Regions from separate parts of the Streptomyces sp. NPDC057474 genome, predicted to be linked through region 1. Evidence: riboswitches for the same ligand, from Rfam matches in the RefSeq annotation. Region 1 holds a riboswitch; the other holds the start of a gene.

The links. A riboswitch is a leader RNA that binds a small molecule or an ion and turns the genes downstream of it on or off. The one in region 1 is predicted to bind cobalamin.
Region 2: another riboswitch for cobalamin. It lies ahead of ACFU53_RS21590 (cobalamin biosynthesis protein); the one in region 1 lies ahead of ACFU53_RS10465 (energy-coupling factor ABC transporter permease).

What each region holds. Positions count from the first base shown of each region.
Region 1 is NZ_JBHVDX010000026.1:21,487-28,488, forward strand. It holds gene urtB (urea ABC transporter permease subunit UrtB) at 1-77, opposite strand, end outside; gene urtA (urea ABC transporter substrate-binding protein) at 243-1,496, opposite strand; gene ACFU53_RS10445 (MarR family winged helix-turn-helix transcriptional regulator) at 1,757-2,251, shown strand; gene ACFU53_RS10450 (substrate-binding domain-containing protein) at 2,208-3,326, opposite strand; partial or broken gene ACFU53_RS10455 (HoxN/HupN/NixA family nickel/cobalt transporter) at 3,439-3,663, opposite strand; gene ACFU53_RS10460 (DUF1775 domain-containing protein) at 3,976-4,719, opposite strand; cobalamin riboswitch at 4,917-5,123, shown strand; gene ACFU53_RS10465 (energy-coupling factor ABC transporter permease) at 5,153-5,866, shown strand; gene ACFU53_RS10470 (energy-coupling factor ABC transporter substrate-binding protein) at 5,863-6,333, shown strand; gene cbiQ (cobalt ECF transporter T component CbiQ) at 6,340-7,002, shown strand, end outside.
Region 2 is NZ_JBHVDX010000073.1:29,227-36,228, reverse strand. It holds gene ACFU53_RS21600 (putative cobaltochelatase) at 1-1,679, opposite strand, end outside; gene ACFU53_RS21595 (cobyric acid synthase) at 1,759-3,327, opposite strand; gene ACFU53_RS21590 (cobalamin biosynthesis protein) at 3,324-4,295, opposite strand; cobalamin riboswitch at 4,393-4,557, opposite strand; gene ACFU53_RS21585 (DUF397 domain-containing protein) at 4,626-5,000, shown strand; gene ACFU53_RS21580 (hypothetical protein) at 5,032-5,343, shown strand; gene ACFU53_RS21575 (hypothetical protein) at 5,771-5,992, opposite strand; gene ACFU53_RS21570 (anion permease) at 6,024-7,002, opposite strand, start outside.

The DNA.
Region 1 (7,002 bases):
GTCAGACCGAGCGCGATGAGCAGGAGGACGGCTCCGATGCTGATGCCGGTGAAGGACTGGTTGAGGACGACCGTCATTGAGCGGCTCCGGGTCGGGGGACGGGTTGTTCGGCGGGTGCGGGTGGGATGTGGTTGCTCGCGCCCACGCGGCGGAGCCGTATATGTCACCGCCCCGCACCCCTCAGAAAGCAGGGGCTGCGCCCCGTGTTTCTTGCTTTTCAGGGGTGCGGGGAACCGTCGGAATCACGAAAGGCCGGCGGCCCAGTCATAGCCCTTCAGATAGGGATCCGGCTCGATCGGCTTGCCGGAGTTCCAGACCTCCTGGATCAGGCCGTCCGAGCCGATCCTGCCGATACGGGCGGTCTTGTAGACGTGCTGGGTGGCGCCGTCGACGGTGACCTTGCCCTCGGGGGCGTCGAGTTCGATACCGCCGGAAACCTTCTTCACCTTCGCCACGTCGAAGGAGCCGGCCTTCTCGACCATCTCCTTCCAGAGGTGGACGGAGATGTACGCGGCCTCCATCGGGTCGCTGGTCGGCTTGTCCTTGCCGTAGGCGGCCTGGTAGGCCTCCACGAACTTCGTGTTGGCGGCGCCCGGGGTGGTCTCGTAGTAGTTCCAGGCGGTCAACTGGCCCTCCAGGTACTGGGTGCCGATGCTCTTGACCTCCTCCTCGGCGATCGACACCGAAAGGACCGGCAGGCTTTTCGCGCTGAGCCCGGCGGACTTGTACTCCTTGAAGAAGGCCACGTTGCTGTCGCCGTTGAGGGTGTTGAAGACGGCGTCCGCGCCGGCGTCCTTGACCTTGTTGACGATGGTGCTGAACTCGGTGGAGCCGAGCGGCGCGTAGTCCTCGCCGACCACCTTCATGCCCTGGGCCTCCGCGTACGCCTTGATGATCTTGTTGGCGGTGCGCGGGAAGACGTAGTCGCTGCCCACCAGGTAAAGCCGCGTCAGGCCCTGCTTCTTGAGGTAGTCCAGGGCGGGCACGATCTGCTGGTTGGTGGTGGCGCCGATGTAGAAGATGTACGGGGACTGTTCCAGGCCCTCGTACTGCACGGGGTAGAACAGGAGCGACTTGTAGCGCTCGAAGACCGGCTTGACGGCCTTGCGGCTGGCGGAGGTCCAGCAGCCGAAGGTGGCGACCACCTTGTCGTCGGTGATCAGGGCCTCCGCCTTCTCGGCGAAGGTCGGCCAGTCGGAGGCGCCGTCCTGGCTGATGGGCTTCAGCTTCTTGCCCAGGACGCCACCGGCGGCGTTGATCTCCTTCACCGCGAGCAGCAGCGCGTTGTGCACGGTGACCTCGCTGATGGCCATGGTGCCCGAGAGCGAGTTCAGCAGACCCACCTTGACGGTGTCGCCGGTGGTGTCCGCCTTCGCTCCGGGGGCCGAGGACGTGCCGGTGCCGGTCTTGGCGCCGCACGCGCTGAGGGCGGCGGTCGTGCCGAGCGCCGACGCGCCCGCGAGGAGACCGCGTCTGCTGATGCTGAGGCCGGACATGCAATACCTCCTTGCCCACGAAGGGCGTTTCGAAGAGGGAGCGGAAGTGCGTCCACAGCCTGCGAGTCAAACGTTTCCCTCGCGTTTCAGGGCAATTGAAGAACAGTTTCCAGGGGAAGCATTTTCCGAGGTGAAGAAAGATTTATCGCTTCCTGCGGAAAGGACGTGATTCCTGAATTCCGCTGTCCGGAGCGCGGTGATCGAAGGTAGGCTCCGGGCATCCCCGTCGCGGGGCGTGTGAACGCGAGTTGAGGAGTGCGATGGCGAGGCGACCCGAGGAACTGCTCCACCTGCTGACCCGGGCCGAGCGCCTCTCCGTACGTCGAGTCCAGTCCCTGCTCGACGAGTTCGACTGCTCCGTCGAGGCGTGGCGGGTCCTCGACCTGCTCTCCGACGGGCAGGGCCACAACATGACGGCCCTCGCCGAACACGCCTTCCTGCCGGCTCCGAGCCTGACCAAGCTGATCGACCAACTCGTCGACCAGAACCTGGTCTTCCGCCGAGTCGACCCCACCGACCGGCGCCGCGTCCTCGCCCACCTCACCCCGCGCGGTAGGGAGCGATGGCAGCTGCTCACCCGCGAAGTACGCGCCGACTGGGCCGAGTTAGAGTCGCCGCTGACCGACGAGGACGGGAAGCGGCTGGAACTCCTGCTGGACCGACTGGCCCGGACCCTGGAGGACGGCGGAACCGCCGACGGTCAGGGCAAGGTCAACGCAGGTCGTGCGGAGCGCGCAGCTGGGCGAGGACGTTGAAGTCGTATCCGTCCGCCTGCGCGAGGTAGATGCGCTGGCGCACATGCCGCCCGTCCAGGCTCAGCAGACCGCGCGGCCCCTCGTACGAGACGGTGTCGGCGGCCGCCCCGATCGCGGTCACGTCCAGGGCGCGCGCCCGCTCGACGAGCGCGGCGAGCAGCAGGACGCCCTCGTAGCAGGACTCGCCGAGGCTGCCCGGGGTCGGCGCCTCCAGGCCGAAGCGGCCGGCGTACTGGCCGTGGAAGTCCAGGGTGTTCTGGTCGGCCAGCGACGCGAAGAACCCGGCCGTGCTGTAGAGATCGAGGGTGGCCTCGGGGCCGCTGCCGATCAGCATGTTCTCGTCCATCAGCGTGCTCAGCCGCAGACATCGCCGGTCGAGCCCGGAGGCGGCGAAGGCCCGGTTGAAGCGGACCGCGTCGCTGCCGACCAGGAGCATCAGGACCCCGTCGGCGTCGGCCCGCTCGATACGTCGCAGTACGTCTTCGAAGTCCTCGGTACCGAGCGGCAGATACGCCTCACCGCAGACCCGGCCCCGGCACTCGCGGGCGTAGCCCCGGGCCGCCCGCGCGGTGTGCCGGGGCCACACGTAGTTGTTGCCGACGACGAACCAGCGGCGCACGCCACGGGACTCGGCGAGCAGCCGCATCGCGGGCAGCAGCTGCCAGGAGGGCGTCTCGCTCGTCATGAAGACGCCCTCGGTGCGCTCCCCGCCCTCGTACAGGGCCGTGTACACGTACGGCACCCGGTGCGCGACGCGGGGGGCCACCGCCTGCCGGACGGAGGAGATGTGCCAGCCGGTGACGCCCTGCACCGCGCCCGAGGCGACCAGGGCCTCGACGTCCTCGGCGACCCGCCGCGGCTCGGCCCCGCCGTCGACCTCGATCAGCCGCAGCTCCCTGCCCAGCACTCCCCCGGCCTTGTTGACCTCCTCGGCGGCCAGCCGGGCGCACGCCCCGCAGGTGGGGCCGAAGATACCGGCGGGCCCCTGCATCGGGTACACGAGCGCCACGTTCAGGGTCGAGTCGTCGGCCGTGACCCACTCGGGGGTGTGGAGGCGGGGCGGTGGCCGATTCATGGCCTCATGATGGCGTGATCGTCATCGGCGCCCCAGGCGGTGCCACGGATCGAGACCGATTCGTAGGCCGGGGCCGAGGCCAGGTCATGACTTCGGGGTCGCGGGTGGATGTTCAGCGTGTCGTCCACTTCTCCTCGATCCGCCCGAACCGCCACACCAGCAGGGGGACCGCCCAGGTGACGAAGAACAGGCCGACGACGACATAGCCGATGGCGTCGAGGGCGAGGCCGTAGACCCACTCCCAGAACGTGCCGCGCAGATGCGCCTTCTCGGCGACGAGACCGAGCAGTTCGACCGTGCCGATGACGAGAGCGACGGCCACCGAGAGGCCGGTGATGCCTGCCCCAGTCCTCCCCGACCGGGACTTCACCCCCGTCCCCGGCACTGCGTCCCCACTCGGAATGGCAGTGCCAGAGCCTGGGCGGAAGCTGCCCGCCGCGACCAGCGCAGGGATACGCCGGAGACCCGGCGCACCCGCTACCGCCGGGTTCCATGGGCTGCGCGCTGCTGGAGCGACGGGTCTGAGCCCATGGTGAGGTTCTCGTCGGCCCAGAGATCCTTCAGGCCGAAGACGTGGCCGGCCTCATGAGTGGCCACACGCCGCGAAGGTCGATCTCACCCACACGACTGCTGGCCGGCTTGGAGCAGGTCAGGCGGTCCCGCCCCGGCGCGACCGGAACCACCACACGCCGCCGCCGAGCGCGAGGAGGACGGCGGCACCGATGCCGAGGGGCACAGCGAGGGAGACACCGTCGTCGCCGTCGCCGCTGTCCGCCGCGGGCTCCGCCGACGGCGTGGCGGTCTTGGCACTCGTCTCGGGTGAGGGCGAGGGGGACGCCGTGGTGGGTTCTTCCGAAGGGGTGGGGCTCACGACTTCGGCGCCGGGCGCGGCTGCCTTCAGGTCCAGGCGGGGTGCCGGGTGACCGTGGCCGTGGCCGTCCCCTTCGGATTCCTCCTCCAGCTCGATCCAGCGGTCCACCTTGCCGTCGCTGTACGACTGGAGGGTCTTGAAGACCAGCGACTTGGCGTCGGGCAACTGCCGTACGGTGACGACGTACTCGACGTCCTCCCCCACCGCGAGTTTCGCGCCCGACACGGTGTAGCCCCGGCTGGTGGGGGCGAACTTCCAGCCGTCCGGGCCCTCTTTGTAGGTGATGTCGGCGGGGACCATGCCCTCGGGCAGGATCACCTCCAGCTTGGTGATGCCGGCGGAGGAGGACTCCGACTCCGCGGAGAAGGTCAGTTCGACGTTCTGGTCGAGGGACCGGGCGCCCTCCGCCTCGACCTCCGCGTGGGCCGCGGCCGGTCCCGCGGTCGCGACGGCTACCGCGAACGCGGCTGCGGTGAGAACGCCGAGACGGCGCGAACTGCGTACCAAGGTCGGGCGGTGCACTGCGGACTCCCCTGTGCCGACGGCGTGAAGCTGAATTCAAGCGCAGGGCGGGACCTGTGGCCAAGGACGACCACCTGTACGAGCGGTTCCGGCCATCTGCCGTCTTCGCGAGTTCGCTCGTGTGCGGCGTGGGGGCGGTGGGGCGTGTGCCGTGGTGTGAGCTGTTCCACGGCGCCCGCGCGCCCCTCGTCTCGGCTTGTCAGCGCCCTTATGTGGGCACTACTGTCACCACGCCTTGGTGAACGGGAAATCCGGTGTCATGCCGGTGCGGCCCTCGCCACTGTGATCGGGAAGTCCGGCTCCAGTCCTCACGGACAGCCACTGGGTCCTTGTGACCCGGGAAGGCGGAGCACGGGCGGTGGTACCCGTAAGCCAGGAGACCGGCCAAGGCGCGTCAACCATCCACGAGGTGCTGGAGAGGGTCTGCTGAGCCATGCACATAGCCGAGGGTTTCCTTCCTCCGGCGCACGCGATCGCCTGGAGTGTCGCGTCCGCGCCGTTCGTCGTCCACGGAGTCCGAGCACTCACCCGTGAGGTCAAGGAGCATCCCGAGAGCACGCTGCTGCTCGGCGCTTCGGGGGCCTTCACCTTCGTCCTGTCCGCGCTGAAACTGCCGTCGGTCACCGGGAGTTGCTCCCACCCCACCGGCACCGGACTGGGCGCCATCCTGTTCCGGCCACCGATCATGGCGGTCCTTGGCACCATCACCCTGCTCTTCCAGGCCCTGCTGCTCGCGCACGGCGGCCTGACCACGCTCGGCGCCAACGTCTTCTCGATGGCGATCGTCGGCCCCTGGGCGGGTTACGGCATCTACCGGCTGCTGTGGCGGTTCGACGTACCGCTGATGGTCACGGTGTTCTTCGGCGCGTTCGTCGCCGACCTGGTCACCTACTGCGTCACCAGCGTGCAACTGGCGCTCGCGTTCCCCGACCCGAGCAGCGGCTTCCTGGGCGCGCTCGGCAAGTTCGGCTCCATCTTCGCCGTCACCCAGATCCCGCTCGCCGTGAGTGAGGGTCTCCTCACGGTGCTGGTGATGCGTCTGCTGGTGCAGTCGAGCAAGGGTGAACTGACCCGGCTCGGCGTGCTCCTGGCCGGCAGGCGCAACCGCACCGAGACCGAGACCGAGAGCGAGGCGGTGGCCCGATGAACCGGAACACGAAGATCAACGCCCTGCTGCTGCTCGTCGTGGCCGCGCTCGCCGTCCTGCCGCTGGCCCTCGGCCTCGGCGACCACAAGGAAGAGCCCTTCGCGGGCGCCGACGCCGAGGCGGAGACCGCGATCACGGAGCTCAAGCCGGACTACGAACCGTGGTTCTCCCCCCTGTACGAGCCGCCGTCCGGCGAGATCGAGTCGGCGCTGTTCGCCCTGCAGGCCGCGCTCGGCGCGGGCGTCCTCGCCTACTACTTCGGTATCCACCGGGGCCGGCGCCAAGGCGAGGCACGAGCCCGGGCACAGCTGAACGGGGCCGGGGACGCCACCACGGCCGAGGCGGCCGAGGCGGTTCCGGTGAGCGTGGCGGCGACCACCACGGCAACCGCGACGGCCTCGAAGGGCGCGACCGGCGACGAGGGCTCGTCCGGTGGTTCCGGGGAGTCCCCCGCCGGGCGGGTCTGAGCCCGCGTGCTGCCGATCGACGCGGCGGCGCACAGCAGTCGCTGGCGCCACCGCCATCCCGTGGACAAGGCCGTGCTCGGGCTCGGCCTCACCGTGCTCGCGATCTCCCTGCCGCCCTGGCCCGGCGCGGCCCTGGTCCTGCTGACCGCGCTCGCCGTGCTGCTGGGCCCGGCGGGCGTGCCCGGCCGCCGACTGTGGCGTGCCTACCGGGTGCCGTTGGGTTTCTGCGTGACCGGCGCGCTGCCGCTGCTCGTCCAGGTCGGTGGGCCCGGCGGGTTCGTGACCCTGGCCGAGGGCGGACCGGTCCGCGCCGGGGAGCTGCTGCTGCGCACCTCGGCCGCCTCCCTCGGCGTCCTCCTGTTCGCCTTCACCACGCCCATGTCGGATCTGCTGCCGCGCCTGGTGAAGGCCGGGGTGCCCGCACCGGTCGTGGACGTCGCGCTGGTCACGTACCGCATGAGCTTTCTGCTCCTGGACTCCGTGCGCCGGATCCGGGAGGCGCAGGCGGCCCGGCTGGGGCACACCACGCGGGCCGCCACCTGGCGTTCACTCGCCGGTCTTGGCGCCACCGCGTTCGTGCGGGCCTTCGACCGGGCGGCACGGCTGCAGACCGGGCTCGCCGGGCGGGGGTACGACGGCACCCTGCGCGTCCTGGTGCCCGAGGCCCGG
Region 2 (7,002 bases), on a different contig from region 1:
CGGGTCGCCGCCGCGTCCACGGACGAGGTCGGCGGCAGCGCCAGGTCGGCGGCCGACCCCCGGAAGGTCACCAGCCCCACCTTGTCCCGCCGCTGATAGGCGTCGAGGAGCAGCGAGAGCACAGCGCCCTTCACGGCACTCATCCGCTGCCGCGCCGCCATCGACCCGGAGGCGTCGACCACGAAGAGCACGAGGTTCCCCTCACGCCCCTCCCGGGTCGCCTGCCGCAGATCGTCACGGCGTACGACCAGCCCCGGCCCGGACCGCCCCCGCGTCCGCTGATGCGGCGCGGCGGCCTGCACGGTCGCCGCCAGATGCAGCTTGGTCAGCGTGCCGCGCGGCCTGCGCGCCCCGGTCGTACGTCCGTGCTCGGTCCGCGCCCGCGAACGCCGCCCGGCGGCGCCCTCCCCGAGCCCCGGCACGCTCAGCACCTTCGTACGAAAGGGTTCGGCGGCCCGTACGGCGGACCGCTCCCCGGCGGCCGGGGCCTGCGCCGGCACGCCCTCCCCGGTCTCGGACTGTGCCCCGGAGTCGCTGCCCTGCGGCCCGTCGGGCTCCGAGGAAGGCGGCTGCCCCCCGCCACCGGGCCCGTCCGGACCGGGATCCGGATCCTCGTCCTCCGATGAATCCGCTGAATCCGACGGATCGGCTGAATCCGACGGATCCGCTGAATCCGCGAACTCCTCCAGCGTCTCGTCGAGCTTGTCCTCGTCGAGCCCCGGCGCGTCGAACGGGTTCCGCCGCCGCCGGTGCGGCAGCGCGAGCAGCGCCGCCCGGCGCACATCGTCCGCGAGTACCTCGGTCCGCCCCGCCCACGCGGCCAGCGCGGTCGCCGTCCGGGCCATCACGATGTCGGCCCGCATACCGTCCACCTCGAAGGCCGCACAGGTCGCCGCGATCTGCCGCAGCGCCCCGTCGCCCAGTACCACGGACGGCAGCAACTCCCGTGCGGCGACGATGCGTTGCCGTACGTCGGCCTCCTCGTCCGCCCAACGGGCCACGAAACCCGCCGGGTCGTCGTCGTAGGCGAGCCGCCGCCGTACGACCTCCACCCGCTGGTCCGGCTCGCGCGAGGCCGCGACCTCGACGGTCAGCCCGAACCGGTCGAGCAACTGCGGCCGCAGCTCGCCCTCTTCGGGGTTCATCGTCCCGACGAGCAGGAACCGCGCGGCATGCCGTACGGAGACGCCCTCGCGTTCCACGTACGAGGCGCCCATCGCGGCCGCGTCGAGCAGTAGATCGACGAGGTGGTCGTGGAGCAGGTTCACCTCGTCGACGTAGAGGATCCCCCGGTGCGCGTCCGCGAGCAGCCCCGGCTCGAACGCCTTCACGCCCTCGGACAGCGCCCGCTCGATGTCGAGCGCGCCGACGAGCCGGTCCTCGGAGGCGCCGACGGGCAGCTCGACCATGCGGGACGGCCGTGTCTCGAACGCCGGCTCGTGCGGCCCGTCCGGACACGCGGGGTCCGGCTTCGCGGGATCGCACGAGAACCGGCACCCGGCGACGACCTCCACCTCCGGCAGCAGCGCCGCGAGCGCCCGCACGGCGGTGCTCTTCGCGGTCCCCTTCTCACCGCGCACCAGCACACCGCCGACCGCCGGCGACACCGCGTTCAGCAGCAGCGCCAGCCGCAGGTCGTCCTGGCCGACGACGGCCGTGAACGGAAATGGAACACTCACTTCTCGTCGCCCTCCAAGTCACCCTCCGGCCCGGGCAGATGGCCCGTAGCCGCTCGCTCATGTCGTGCGTGTGACGCGCTCATGCGGGCGCTTTCGGTGCTCCGGGCGCTTCCGGTGCTCCGGGCGCTCCGGGCGGCACGAAAGGCAGTCCAGCCGGCGTGCCCGACTCGATGAGCCGCCAGAGCGCGTCGGTGTCCGCGTGTTCCTCGATCAGATCGCCGAGCCGGTCCAGCTGCTCCTCGCGCAGCGCGGCGAACGACGTGTCGGCGGCCGGCACGAAACGGCGCCCCGACGCGGCCGCCACCTCGCGCAGAAAGGCCCGCCGGAACCCGTCCGACTCCAGCGACCCGTGCCAGTGCGTGCCCCAGGTCTGCCCGACCCGGCACCCGTCCAGGCTGTGTCCGTTGTCATCGGAGATGAACGCATCCCCGCCCATGACTTCAGCGACCCCGTGATGAATCTCGTACCCCTCGACCCGCTCCCCGAGGGCCTCCCCGACGGGGCGCGTGAGCGTCTTCTCGCGAGCGAACCGCACGCGCACGGGCAGGATTCCGAGCCCGTCCACATGCCCCCGCCGACTCTCGACCTCGTCCTCGATGTGTTCCCCGAGCATCTGGAACCCCCCGCAGATGCCGAGGACCGGCCGCCCCTCCGCGGCGCGTCGCGCGATGGCGTCGGCGAGCCCCCGCTCCCGCAGCCACTCCAGCGCCCGGACCGTGCCCCGGGTCCCCGGAACGACGACGAGGTCGGCGTCGGCCAGTTCCTCGGCCCGGTCCACGAACCGCACGACGACACCGGGTTCGGTGGCGAGCGCGTCGACATCGGTGAAGTTGGACATCAGCGGAACCGCGCACACGGCGACCCGCAGCACGTCCTCCCCGACGGGCGGCGCGACATTCGACTCCCGGACCGTCCCCCGCAGCGAGACCCGAAGCCCGTCCTCCTCGTCGATCCCGAGTCCGTGCCGGAAGGGCAGCACACCGTACGTCCGCCGCCCGGTGAGCCCGTGCAACATGTCGAGCCCCGGCTCCAGCAGGGAGACGTCCCCCCGGAACTTGTTGACGAGGAAGCCGGCGACGAGGGCCTGATCCTCGGGCGAGAGCAGCGCGACGGTCCCGAAGAAGGACGCGAAGACCCCACCGCGATCGATGTCGCCGACGACGAGGACGGGAAGCCCGGCATTCCGGGCTATCCCCATGTTGACGATGTCGGTGCGCCGAAGATTGATCTCGGCGGGCGAACCGGCCCCCTCACAGATCACCGCGTCATATGTGCCCCGCAACTCGGCGAGACACTCCAACACGGTCCCGAGCAGCCGCTGTTGCCGCCCGCCGTGATACCCGCGCGCACTCATCTCACCCACGGGCTTCCCCAGCAGCACCACCTGACTGCTCCGCTCACCCCCGGGCTTCAGCAGAACGGGGTTCATGAGCGCACTCGGCTCGACGCGACAGGCCTGAGCCTGCATGGCCTGAGCCCGCCCGATCTCAGCGCCTTCCTTCGTCACGAAGGAATTGAGCGACATGTTCTGCGCCTTGAACGGCGCGACCTTGACCCCCTGCCGCACGAGCCACCGACAGATCCCGGCGGTGACAACGCTCTTACCGGCATCGGAGGTGGTCCCGGCGACCAACAGCCCGCCACTCATCCCTGACTCCTCACCTGGTGTGCCGGGCGCCGCGAAACCCGGCCCCGCAGCACCGCCGCACCCGCACTCACCCCAAGGGCCAGCCACCCGACCCGCCGAGACAACCGAACAGCCCGCTCGATGTCCCCCACGACGACGGTCCGCCCCTCCCCGTTCAGCACAGGCCGATGCTCAACCCGCCCCCCGTACGACAACGTGCCCCCCAACCGCACTCCGAGCGCCCCCGCGAACGACGCCTCCACAGGCCCCGCGTTGGGACTCGGATGCCTCCCCGCATCGGCCCGCCAAGCCCGGACAGCCCCCCGGGCATCCCCACCGGCTGCCGCGGCCAACACCGCGGTCAGCCGAGCTCCCGGCCACCCCGCCACGTCGTCCAGCCGCGCGGAGGCCCACCCGTACCGCCGATACCGTTGCGACCGATGCCCGACCATGGCGTCCAACGTGTTGACGGCCCGGAACCCCACCAGCCCGGGCACACCCCCCACGGCCCCCCACACGAGCGCCCCCACCACCGCGTCCGACGTGTTCTCGGCGACGGACTCCACGACGGCCCGCGCGATCCCGTCCGAGTCGAGCGCCTGAGGATCCCGCCCGCACAGATGAGGCAAGCGGTCCCGCGCGCCCTCGACATCGCCCGCATCGAGGGACCGCCCGATCGCCCGGGCCTCCCGCCCGAGCGAGGTCCCCCCGACGACGGCCCAGGTGGCGGCGGCGGTCAATCCGACGGAGGCGGCACGCGATGGCCGTACGGCGGCCGCCGCCACGGCTCCCAGCGCTACGGCGCCACCCGCGCACACCGCGGTGTGCAGAGCGCCCCACCCGCGGTGGTCCCGCCACAACACCCGCTCCACGGCACCGGCGGCCCGACCGAACGCGGCGACCGGATGCCCCCGGCGAGGATCGCCCAGGAGCAGGTCACCGAGGAGCCCGGCGGCGGCACCGTACGCGAAGACGCGATCGGCACGCATCGGTTCAGCCGATCACGAGGTCGGGCAGGGACCGGGTGCTGAGCCCCGATGGGCAGCCGCGCATGGCGATATGTCCTCACTCAGGGTGTCCACGCCCTGGTTCGACGAGACCGACGGCGAGAGTTCCTGGCTCCCGGGAAGGTTCTTCCCCGGTGACAGTGGCGGGACCGCGCCGGACTCGCACCGGCTTCCTCTCCTGCCGTCGTACATGGCCCCGGCAGTCCACCACGCACCTGGAAGAACCGTCAACTTGCTGTTGACCTGCGGTGGAGCGGTGTGCTGAGCCCCACATCGCTGAAATATCGTCAGATGCCCTAATAGGCTCTTTCCGTGCTCTTTCCGTGCTCTTTCCTGACGCCCGAGCTGGGAGCACTCAAGGGGACGGCAGTACGAAAGCTGAGCGCCGACGAGCGGCGTCGGGTGTTTCGTCGCGGGGAGACGAACCTGGTGTGGCCGGCCCTCCTCCGCGCCCGCGCGGCGGTTGGACCCGGCGCTCGGGTCGTCGCGGTGAGGACGCCGTGTCGGTGCGCCGACTTGGGAGGTGGAGCGGGCGAGGCCGCTGTCTGCGTGGAAGCGTCGATCAGAGAGAGTCACGTACTGGTGCGTGACTCAAACTTGCATCAGAACGCTGTGCTCTCCTTCCGTCACGCCGCGTGGTGTGGTTTTCTGGCGGGGCTTGTGGACCCGGGAGCGGACGGTTCTTGAAGAACCCTCCGGGGGACGGGAGGTGCACGCGATGGAAGATCGGGCCAAGGGGTCCGCCTCGGCGCATGCGAGGACATCGAGGGACCGGCGGACGCTGTTGTCCGCCGCGGCCCCCCTGGTGCTCTTCAGCATGGTGGCCGGAGTGCTGGCCGTCGGAGTGGGCGCGCTCGCCGCCCTGCTGGTGCCGGGGACGGAGGTGCGAGGCGTCGTCTGGCTGGTGGTGACCGCCCTCATCGCCGCGGGAGCGGGTTTGTGGTGGGGGCTGACTCCGGTCACGGAGCGGCTGAGGGTCCTGGACCGGGCTCTGGCCGGGGCTCGGCCGCGGGGGCCGGAGCGGCACTGAGACCGCTGGGTCGCGAAGCGTCGGCGCGGGCGCGCAGTACCTTGCCGAGCCCCGCGGCGAGCGAGGTGAGCAGTGCGGCGCCGATCGCGCCGGTGATCGCCGTGGTGAGTGGTGGCGTGGCCCCGAACTGAGTGGTGGGCACGACCCGGTCGCCACCGCGATGCTCGGCAGCAGCACGCTCGCGCAGAACGTGCCCAGCAGCAGGCGGGTCGACACGAGTCGTATCTCGCCGTCGACACGGGCGCTCTCCACCCGGATGAGCGCCTCCGCCCACTCCTGTCGCTGCATGGCGTACGACTTGAGGGTGCAGTCGTTCGACGAGGGTCACAGTTTGCTGTGGAAAATAGACAAACCCCCTATACCTGGTCAAACGGTACGAGGGGTTCGTTGTGGTGTGTCGTGCGAGGTGAGAGGGGTGGACGGGGCCTCAGGCCATGATCAGGTAGATCCCGTACCCCACCGCCGTCGCGCAGGCCGCGAAGCACGTGTACGCCGCTGTCGTGGCCGGTGCCGGTGAGTTGCCGGCGGCGGTCGCGGTCTCCCGCTTGGACAGGCCGACGATGCCCAGGGTGAAGAGGCCGACGAGGGCCACGGTGACCACGAGGCTGACTCCGAAGACGGAGCCGAGAGCTGCCCAGTCGATGTGCATGGTGGTGATCTTCCTCAGGGGGTCGCGGGGCTCAGACGGCGGGCGTCGGCGTGGACGAGTTCGCCGGGGCCGTGGTCTCGACGGCGGCCGGGGCCGCGGGGGCCGGGATGGTCGCCGTGAGGTCCTCGGTCACGGTGCCGGCCGGCGGCGGCGTCACGGCGGCCATCGCGGTGGTCACCACGCCGGGCGGCTCCTCGGTGTCGTTCACATTGGTGTGGTCGACCACCTCGCGGCGCGAGACGACCCAGATCGCGGCGCTGGAGGCGATGAGGAAGACCGCGACGACGGCCGTGCCCCAGCTGCCGAAGGACGTCACCCACTCGGCGAGCGCGGCGACCAGAGCGGCGGCCGGCAGGGTCAGGCCCCAGGCGACGAACATCCGGGTCGCGGTGGACCAGCGGACCACACCGCCCTTGCGGCCGAGGCCCGCGCCCATCACGGCACCGGAGACCGAGTGCGTGGTGGAGAGCGAGAAGCCGAGGTGCGAGGAGGCCAGGATGACCGTGGCCGCGCTGGTCTGGGCGGCGAAGCCCTGCTGCGGCTGGAGGTCGGTCAGGCCCTTGCCCATCGTGCGGATGATGCGCCAGCCGCCCAGATAGGTGCCGAGCGCGATGGCCGTACCGGCGGTGACGATGACCCACACCGGCGGGTCGGAGTCGGGCGCGAGGGCGCCGCCGGCGACCAGGGCCAGGGTGATGATGCCCATCGTCTTCTGGGCGTCGTTCGTGCCGTGGGCCAGCGAGACCAGGCCCGCGGAGGCGATCTGACCGGCGCGGTACCCCTTGCCGGAGGCCTTCTCGCTCGTGTGCTCACCGAGCCTGTACGTCAGCCGGGTGGCGAACATCGCCGCGACGCCGGCGACCAGCGGGGCCGCGACGGCGGGGATCAGCACCTTGGTGACGAGCACGTCGCCGTGCACCGCGCCGGCGCCGGCCGAGGCGATGGTGGCACCGATGAGGCCGCCCATCAGGGCGTGCGAGGAACTGGAGGGGAGCCCGACGAGCCAGGTC